DNA from 2 places in the Acetobacter sp. JWB genome. Region 1 is predicted to be linked to the other one. Evidence: riboswitches for the same ligand, from Rfam matches in the RefSeq annotation. Region 1 holds a riboswitch; the other holds the start of a gene.
What was found. A riboswitch is a leader RNA that binds a small molecule or an ion and turns the genes downstream of it on or off. The one in region 1 is predicted to bind cobalamin.
Positions count from the first base shown of each region.

Region 2: it holds a riboswitch for cobalamin, as region 1 does, so the genes downstream of both, DS739_RS12315 (carbohydrate porin) here and DS739_RS10970 (DUF2147 domain-containing protein) in region 1, are expected to answer to the same signal.

Region 1 covers NZ_CP030871.1:2,315,979-2,320,383, forward strand. Annotated here, with positions in the region: gene DS739_RS10965 (carbohydrate porin) at 62-1,654, shown strand; cobalamin riboswitch at 1,733-1,971, shown strand; gene DS739_RS10970 (DUF2147 domain-containing protein) at 2,012-2,476, shown strand; gene DS739_RS10975 (sorbitol dehydrogenase family protein) at 2,590-3,261, shown strand; gene DS739_RS10980 (GMC family oxidoreductase) at 3,283-4,405, shown strand, end outside.
Region 2 covers NZ_CP030871.1:2,604,687-2,609,091, reverse strand. Annotated here, with positions in the region: gene gabT (4-aminobutyrate--2-oxoglutarate transaminase) at 1-855, opposite strand, end outside; gene DS739_RS12320 (LysR substrate-binding domain-containing protein) at 1,016-1,963, opposite strand; cobalamin riboswitch at 2,081-2,301, shown strand; gene DS739_RS12315 (carbohydrate porin) at 2,420-4,012, shown strand; gene DS739_RS12310 (CbtB-domain containing protein) at 4,159-4,377, shown strand; gene DS739_RS12305 (CbtA family protein) at 4,401-4,405, shown strand, end outside.

The DNA of each region.
Region 1 (4,405 bases):
TGCGCCGTTGCTGCATGCCACTTGTACGCAATGGTCGTTCTTGCGCCATGAGGATCGGGCAATGCCCTCAACTTATATCATTTCAAATTCAGAACAAAAAACATCACGCTACCAGCAAGAATGTTTATCCGTTCTTCGCTTGCTTTATATCGGGACAGTTCTTTTCACATTTGATATTGCTTTTCACGCTACCTCTGCGCGCGCTCAACAGAATGAAACCACCAAGTCTTTTGAGAAACCTGAATTTTCTTCAAAACCTATCGTTAACGCCGAGATACCAAAAAAACACAAACGCCCGATAGCTGAAGAACGTCTGGACGCCCTGTTTGATACTGAAAGCCTTTCCTATCTGTTAAACCATAATAATACAGCGTTACGCAGGCAGGATATCAGTGCGGGGTATTTTGTTGCTGAACAGGCCTTTGGCAATCTGGCTCCGGGCCTTAAACCTTGGCGCGACAGATTAAGCGAACGCGGCTTTACCTTTGAGTTAACATATAAAGGTGAAGGTATAGCCAATCTTGCTGGTGGTCTTTCAAAAGGTATGGATTACACGCATGAAATTCGTGCCAGCATGTTGTTTGATCTCGGCAAGCTTACCGGTTGGAATCCGCTACAAGGGTGGTACCTGCATGGTATTGTTATGAACCGTGAAGGCCGACAAGTCGGCTGGGATCATGTTGGGGAAAGAAATGTACTTCTTACAGAAGTATGGAGTATTCACGGCCCCGCAGCGGCCCGCCTTGCCGATCTGTATCTAGAAAAATCTTTTCTCCACAACCGTATCAATATCAATGTCGGACGCATTTCACTTACACATACCTATTCTACTTCTATTTTACTGTGCACATTCATGACCATGTGCTCTGCACCCATGGCTATACGAGAACCGGCAGGTTGGAGCGTTTACCCCAAAACATCATGGGGAGGCACAGTGCGCTTTCGGCCAACACATGATCTTATCCTGCGCACTGGTATTTATCGCATAGGCCCCAAAGCACGTGACAATACAGGTTGGGCATGGGGCGATGAGCCTTATACAGGTATTCAAACTCCCATTGAGTTAACGTGGGAACCATTTTTTGGCACGCGCAAGCTTCCGGGCCATTACAAAATCGGTTTTGGGCATGACACGTCTCCTTACCCCGATATGGTTGGCACCATTCCCGCTGCTTTTGCGGGCTCTGTGCATCCGCACAAACTCAAACCGCGTGATACATTTTATATAGAGGCAGACCAGATGGTGTATCGCAGCCATGGCGAACATCAGATGGCTGGCGGATATGTGCTAGCTGGCTTCATTCATAACACGCCAAGTAACTCCACATTCTCAAATGAGTTCTACGCAGGGGCTTCCCTTTTGGGTATTATCCCCCACCGGCCTTTGGATCGTCTGGGCGTCATGTATTCCTATTACCAACTCAGCCCACGCTTGGCCTATGGGCAACATATGCAGGAAGCTGCGGGCGTTCCCCTTGGCCCCTATATCAATGGGCCACAAACACATTCTGCAATTCTGGAAGCATATTACGGCATTCCTGTCACACCGGGCTTGGTTATTACATCCGAGTTTGAGTACATGATGCGCCCCGGAGAAACCTCGGTTATTCCCAATGCTATTCTGGCAGGGCTTAAGGTTATTGCTGCCCTGTAAGGCAAAGCGAGGCGCAAAAACATCTCACCTGCCCTGCTTTTCTCATACTGGCACCAAACCTGCTTATTGCTAGAATATATATTCAAACAGATGGATGGTGCTGCGCAAGCGGCTTGAAAGGGAATGCCGTGTACGGATTTCTGCCTTAAATTGAAGCAGAATCTTATAGTCGGCAGCTGCTCCCGCAACTGTAAGGGGAGGTTTGACCTGCTGCCGGTCACGGCTAGCCACTGGCCGATAAACACGGCTGGGAAGGTAAAAGGTCTAACATACCATATCCCCAAGCCAGGAGACCTGCCTCCATCAGGCACATCATACCGGGCGGGATGAACCGGCAGCGGCAAAACAGGCAGTAACATGCATAAACATGCCTTTAGCTCATTTTTAACAGCACTGCTTCTTGCATGGAGCAATATCCCCTCCAACGCTCATGCAGAAAGCACCCCTACACCAGCCATAACCGGACGATGGATTACGGAAGACGGTAAAGGCGTATTCAATATCCACACCTGTGGCGATAAAATGTGTGGGAACCTTGTAGGGTTAAACCTAACACAAGATGAAGAAGCTTCTGGCCGTAGAAAAACAGAATGTAACCTTCAGATGCTCAAAGGCTTCCATCCCATGGAAGACCGGCATGACCACTGGAAAGGTCATATCTTTGATCCTCAGAGCAAAAATACTTACGATGCCATTATATGGATAGCGGACGATGGTGCCCTGAAACTGCATGGTTTTTTAGGTTTGGAGCTCTTTGGTAGAACCGATACCTGGCAGCCGTTTCATGGCCGTATAGGCAACAACTGCCACATTAACCCCTAAGCATACCTGCTTCAACGAAGCATGAAATAACCTATTATTCCATTACAACAGCTTGCAAGCTCAGGCCGTCCCTATAAAACTACCCGTAATTTTGAACTCGATATTTCTCCGCAATGTTTCATTCTGACAATGCGGAGCCCGGTTTTGTAGGGAGAATCCGAAGAATGAGACAAACGCACGAGGGGCAGCCTGTGGCGGAGTGGTGTTCATCTCCTAACGCCATGCGCCTGAATAAACTGTTGCGCATGTCCCGTCGGGATGTGCTTTTAGGTGGTATTGGTCTTTCTGTTGCAGGCACAACAGGTGCGGCGCTTGCTAATACCGCGCCTACTACACCAAACACTGAAGACCTCTCTCGCTTTATGCAGATATCCCAGCGACTGACAGATAGAGATACGCTAAACCCCCAGATTGGTGCGGCCCTATATGCCAATATCGTGCATGCCAATGCCGATCGACAGGATAAACTTAACGCCCTGCATACTCTACTAGAGCGAGAAAAATTTACGACGGCATCTGCCTTTGCTCATGCAGCAGAAAAATCTGATCCCAAACTTAAAGATGTCATCCACGAAATTCTAACCGGCTGGTACCGAGGTATTGCGGATGGCAAAGTGGTGGTTTACCGCTCCGCCCTGATGTTCGACATCACCAAGGATGCCGTTTACCCCAAAACCTATGCAACAGGCGGCCCATTCTACTGGACAAGCAAGCCACCAGAAGTTGCACGCCCAAAAGGGCACCCTGCACTTTCTGCTTCCGCCCTTGTTATCGAACCGACCTGATCTTACGGGATACCCCGCTTTATGCCCTCCGAAGAAAATCTTTCAGCCGACGTTGTGATCGTAGGATCAGGCGTTGCAGGTAGTTCTATTGCCAACGAACTGGCGCGCGCCGGTATTTCCGTCATTGTGCTGGAAGCTGGCCCACGTGTTGACCGCCAGCATTTTGTAGAAAACTTCCGCAATCTGGAAAACAAACCCTCTTATCAGGGGCCATTCCCGGCTGTGCCTTGGGCACGGCATCCGCCTGATCAGCAAACCCCTAACGAGTATCTGCATACCTCCGGCCCAAATGCCGAAGCCTATCAGCAGGTTTACTTACGTATGATGGGCGGCACCACATGGCACTGGGCTGGGTGCGCATGGCGTTACCTACCATCAGACTTTGAACTCAAAACACGTTACGGTCAGGGCCGCGATTGGGCCTTGACTTACGATGATCTGGAACCCTTTTACTATCAGGCAGAAGTCATGATGGGGGTTTGCGGGCCAGATCCTGCGGTGGAAGATCTTGGGTCTCCCCGCAGACAGCCATATCCTATGGATGCACTGCCCATTTCTTACGCTGCACAACAATTCCGCAAACTGATTCAGGAAAAAACGCCGTGGCGCGTGGTGCACGAACCACAAGCACGTAACACCCGCCCGTATGATAGCCGCCCAACGTGTGAAGGGCATAATAACTGCATGCCCATCTGCCCTATTGGGGCCATGTATAACGGTAGCTATTCCGTTTACCATGCAGAAGCTGCCGGGGCTAAGTTTATCCCCAACGCTGTGGTGTATAAGATTGAGCGAGACAGCGCGAACAAGCGCGTAACCGCCGTGCATTACTTTGACCCCGACAAAGGGTCACACCGCGTTACGGGCAAATATTTTGTTATTGCTGCGCACTGCATTGAAACAGCTAAACTGCTGCTGCTTTCTGCTGATGAACAAAGCCCGGATGGTGTTGCCAACAGTTCCGGCCATGTAGGCCGCAACATGATGGATCATACCGGTGTACAGGTTACCTTCATCAGTGGCGATCAAGCCTTGTGGCCGGGCCGTGGGCCGCTGGAAACCAACGTGATCGACAATTTCCGTGATGGAAACTGGCGCTCAGACCGTGGGGCCTACCTTGTGCACATGGTGGATGATAACCAAG
Region 2 (4,405 bases), 290 kb from region 1:
CATCAGTTCTGCACGGCCAATCACACCGGAAAGTGGAAAACCACCTGCCAGAGATTTAGCAATGCACACCAGATCTGGTTCTACGCCGGAATGTTCAATTCCAAACAGCTTGCCAGTACGGGCAAAACCACTCTGCACTTCGTCGGCAATCAGTTTGATGCCGTGCTGGTCACAAATAGCGCGAAGCTGCTTGAGCAGTGCTGTAGGGGCAACCCGGAAGCCACCTTCCCCCTGCACGGGCTCAATAATAATAGCAGCTACATTGTTGGGGGAGATATCAGCCGCAAATAGGAAGTGCAGCATTTTCAAGCTGTCTTCCACCGTGATGTCATGATTATCGGGGAAGGGGATGTGGTACACTTCACCCGGTAGCGTGCCAAAAGGTGCTTTGTAAGGCAGTACTTTACCCGTAAGCGCAGAAGCTAACAGTGTGCGGCCATGGAAGCCACCGCAGAACGCAATGACACCGTTACGGCCCGTTGCAGCGCGAGCAATTTTTACGGCGTTTTCTGTTGCTTCTCCACCCGTGGTGAAGAAAATGGTTTTGGCATCGCCAGAAAATGGGGCGCGGGCGTTCAGCTTTTCGGCCAGCTCAATATAGGCTTCGTAAGCAGAAACCTGAAAAGCTGTGTGGGTAAAGCGATCTAGCTGCTTTTTAACAGCATCCATCACTTTTGGGTGGCGGTGGCCAACGTTCAGAACGGCAATGCCGCCTGCAAAATCAACATAGCGTTTGCCTTCCACATCCCATAGTTCAGCATTTTCTGCGCGATCTGCAAAAACGGGGGTGGAGGTGGCAACACCGCGTGGCACAGCATGGGTGCGGCGGTTCAGAAGGTCTTTATTCGTGGCCATTAATACGGGCTCCCGGGAACTATGTTGCGGGCAAAGTTATTTCTGTTCCGTAAAATGTTTCACACAGGAGGGGGAGGAGATTTTTTGTTGCCTCTGTGGTGATAAAAGGTCACCGCTCTTTCAGAGCACATATACCGTTCCGCACAATGCTTAGCTGCCATTAGGGCAGAGAGGGGGTGTTCTGTGTTTCCAGTTCCACCTGTTCCAAAAGCCAGTTTCGGAATGTGATGAGGGATTTTTTCTCCCACGTGGCTGTGGACGCGCGCAGAAGATAAGCCCCCAAAGCCACTTCTCGCAGTGGGGTTTGCGTTGGTTGCACCCGCACCAGATGGCCTGTTTCAAGATCATTCCCCAGCAGGAAAATATTGCCCAAAGCAATTCCTTCTCCCGCGCGGGCAGCAGCCAGTGTGATGTGGGCCTGCCAAAGGCGCGTTGCGGCAGGCAGTTTTGTGCAGGCAACATTCTGCGCATGAAACCAAAGTTTCCATTCGGCTTCATCTTCTTCTTGCAACAAGGGTGCGCGGAGTAAATCTGCTGTTGTGCGAGGCTGTCCTCCCAGTTCTGTCAGGCAGAGGGGGGCAGCTACCGGAAAAACATCAGGCCGGGCAATAATCATGCTGCGTGTGTTGCGGGGTTCTGCTAACGGCGCATCATCTCGCACATAGCCGATATGAGCATGATTATCTGTTTCCACGCCGGTAACATGGAACGCCGTGTTGGCATCTACCGGGCGTAGCATAATTTCTAGTTGAGGATGTGCGCGCCGAAAAGTGGAAAGCCGTGGTAGCAGCCAATGGTAAGCAAAACCATGCGCACAGGTAATGGTAAGGGGCGGCGTATGGTTGCGAATATCTGCCGTAGCTGTGGCCAGTTCTTCTAATAGTGGGGTTATGCGGGAATAATAGGTGTGGCCTGCTAATGTAAGGGTGCCTGTTTCCTTATCCCGCAAAGGGGTGCCCAGAATATTTTCCAGATCTCGAATATGGCGGCTGATGGCTGCGTGATCCACACGCAGCTCTGCTGCGGCGCGTCTAATTCCGCCTGTGCGTGCAAACGCCGTAAAGGCGTTGAGCATGGCAAGAGGTGGAATGCGGTATCGTTGGTCCATAAGCCGCCAGTCAGGGGTAAAGTGTGGAGGAACTGGTGGGTTAAAATGCGGCTGCTGGCAAGAGTTATCCATGCAATTCAGGCAAAGATTGAAATGTGAGGCAAAAATAAGGTAAGGGTTGCGCCATCTTGCAACGGTCCCGCGCAAGCGGGTTTGAAAGGGAATGCCGGAGGTTCTGTATCAGAACCAAGTCGGCAACTGCCCTCGCAACTGTAGGCGGAGAGCATATTACTCCTTGGTCGCTTTAAAGTGGCAGCCACTGATGGTAGCATCGGGAAGGCTGAGTAACGTGCGATGACCCGCAAGTCAGGAGACCTGCCGTTGTTGTCTTGTTTAACCGCCGGGCGAGGGAATCGGAGGTGGATAGTGTACTATGCTTACTCCTCTGCCTTTGGCAGGTTTTTCCGTTAATTCTTCCTGTTGTTTTGCCTTCACGCTGCACGGTGAAGCGTAACAATGCCTATCTTTACAAACAGAACTTGGAAGAAATTTCCGTATTCTCTGCATTGCTTGCTTCTGGCCGGAGGTGTGTTGGGCAACTTGCCTGCCTTAGCGCATGGTGAGGAGACGCAGATTGAGCAGGATCGTCGTCGGTTAGGCAATTCTGGGCCTTTGATTGAACAGATTGACCCGGCCACGGTGCGGGATTCCCAACGCGCATCCGAAGATGCGGCTGCCGAGAAAAAGGGCGATGACACACCCGACATGAGCGACCACCTGCTGGGCAACATGTGGGGCGCGCGAGACTGGATGGCCAAACACGGTATCAGCTTTGACATTCAGGAAATAGATGAGCTGTGGGGCAACGCCACGGGGGGCTCGGCCTCGGGGGCTGATGGCGCCAGTGGATCAGGCACCGGCCCTGCCTATGATGGGGTAACCATGCCTACCCTGACAGTGGATCTGGAAAAGCTGATCGGCCTGAAGGGCGGCACGTTCAATGTCAGCGCCCTTCAGTTGCGTGGACGCTCTATCTCGCAGGATCATCTGGCCAACTTCAACCCCGTCAGCGGGTTTGAGGCCGATCGTTCCACCCGTCTGTTCGAGCTGTGGTACCAACAGTCTTTTCTGGATGGCAAGCTGGACGTCAAGATCGGGCAGCAGGATCTGGATACCGAGTTCCTGATCAGTGATTACGGGGCGTTGTATCTGAACTCCAACTTCGGCTGGCCCATGGCGCCATCGGTCAACCTGTATGCGGGTGGGCCATCCTGGCCGCTCTCTTCCCCCGCCATCCGTATCCGTTACCGTCCAACAGATAAGTTCACCTTCATGTTTGCCGCAGCGGATGATAACCCGCCGGGCAACCGCAACAACTCCTTTGGTATTCAAAACGGGGGCAACAGCGCAGACCCCACCAACCAGAATACCCATGATGAGGATGGCGCCAACTTCAACATGGGCACTGGCGCCCTGCTGATTACCGAACTGCAATATGCCCTCAACCCCCAGCCTGATGACATGTCACATGTCACCAAGGATCCCGGCCTGCCAGGTATCTACAAATTGGGTGGGTATTACGATACCGCCAAGTTCCCTGATTATCGTTACAACAATCAGGGCAAGCCACTGGGGAGTGCGGCTGACACCACGGGCATTCCGCGGTGGGATCGGGGCAACTGGATGGTCTATGGCATTATTGACCAGATGATCTGGCGGCCCTCGCTCCAGTCTCCGCAGTCTGTGGGTGTCTTTGCACGCGCCACGGGTAATGGTGGGGATCGGAACATGATCAGCTTTGCCATTGATGCGGGTATCAACCTCAAGGCTCCGTTCAAGGGGCGTGACAATGATACGGTGGGTCTGGGCTGGGGCATTGGCCGGGCTTCTTCTGGCCAGCGGCGGTATGACCGTAACTCTGGTGCGCCTGTGCAGGGTAATGAAAACCATCTGGAACTCACCTATCAGGCGCAGGTCACGCCTTGGTGGGTCATGCAGCCAGACTTCCAGTATGTCTGGCACCCCTCTGGCGGTGTAACAGACTGGACAGGTAACCGCCTCGTCGGGAACGAAGCCATCTTCGGGCTCCACTCCAATATCACTTTCTAGGGGCGGGGGAGCAGCAGGCGTGTTCGGAATGCCCTTGCTGTTAGGCTTTGTCATTCTATGATGAGGGCCGACCAAACCATGACGTTCTGTTTCAAACTCTTTTGTGCCTGCTACGGTGGGCTCTGTTAAATAAAGGATACAACATCATGAACACATCTGTTCATACAGCTATGCCGGTTGCGGCAGCGGGCCAGAGCATTCCGGTTCGCGCCATTCTGCCTTGGGCTGTTTTCGGTCTGATTGTTTCTGCACTGCTGATCTACTTTGTGGGTGCAGAGCAGGGCGCTACTTCCCTAATTTCCGGGCATGCCGTGCATGAATTTGTGCATGATGGCCGCCACCTGCTTGGTTTCCCCTGCCACTAAGGCACTAAAAGAAAGTTTTACTCATGGT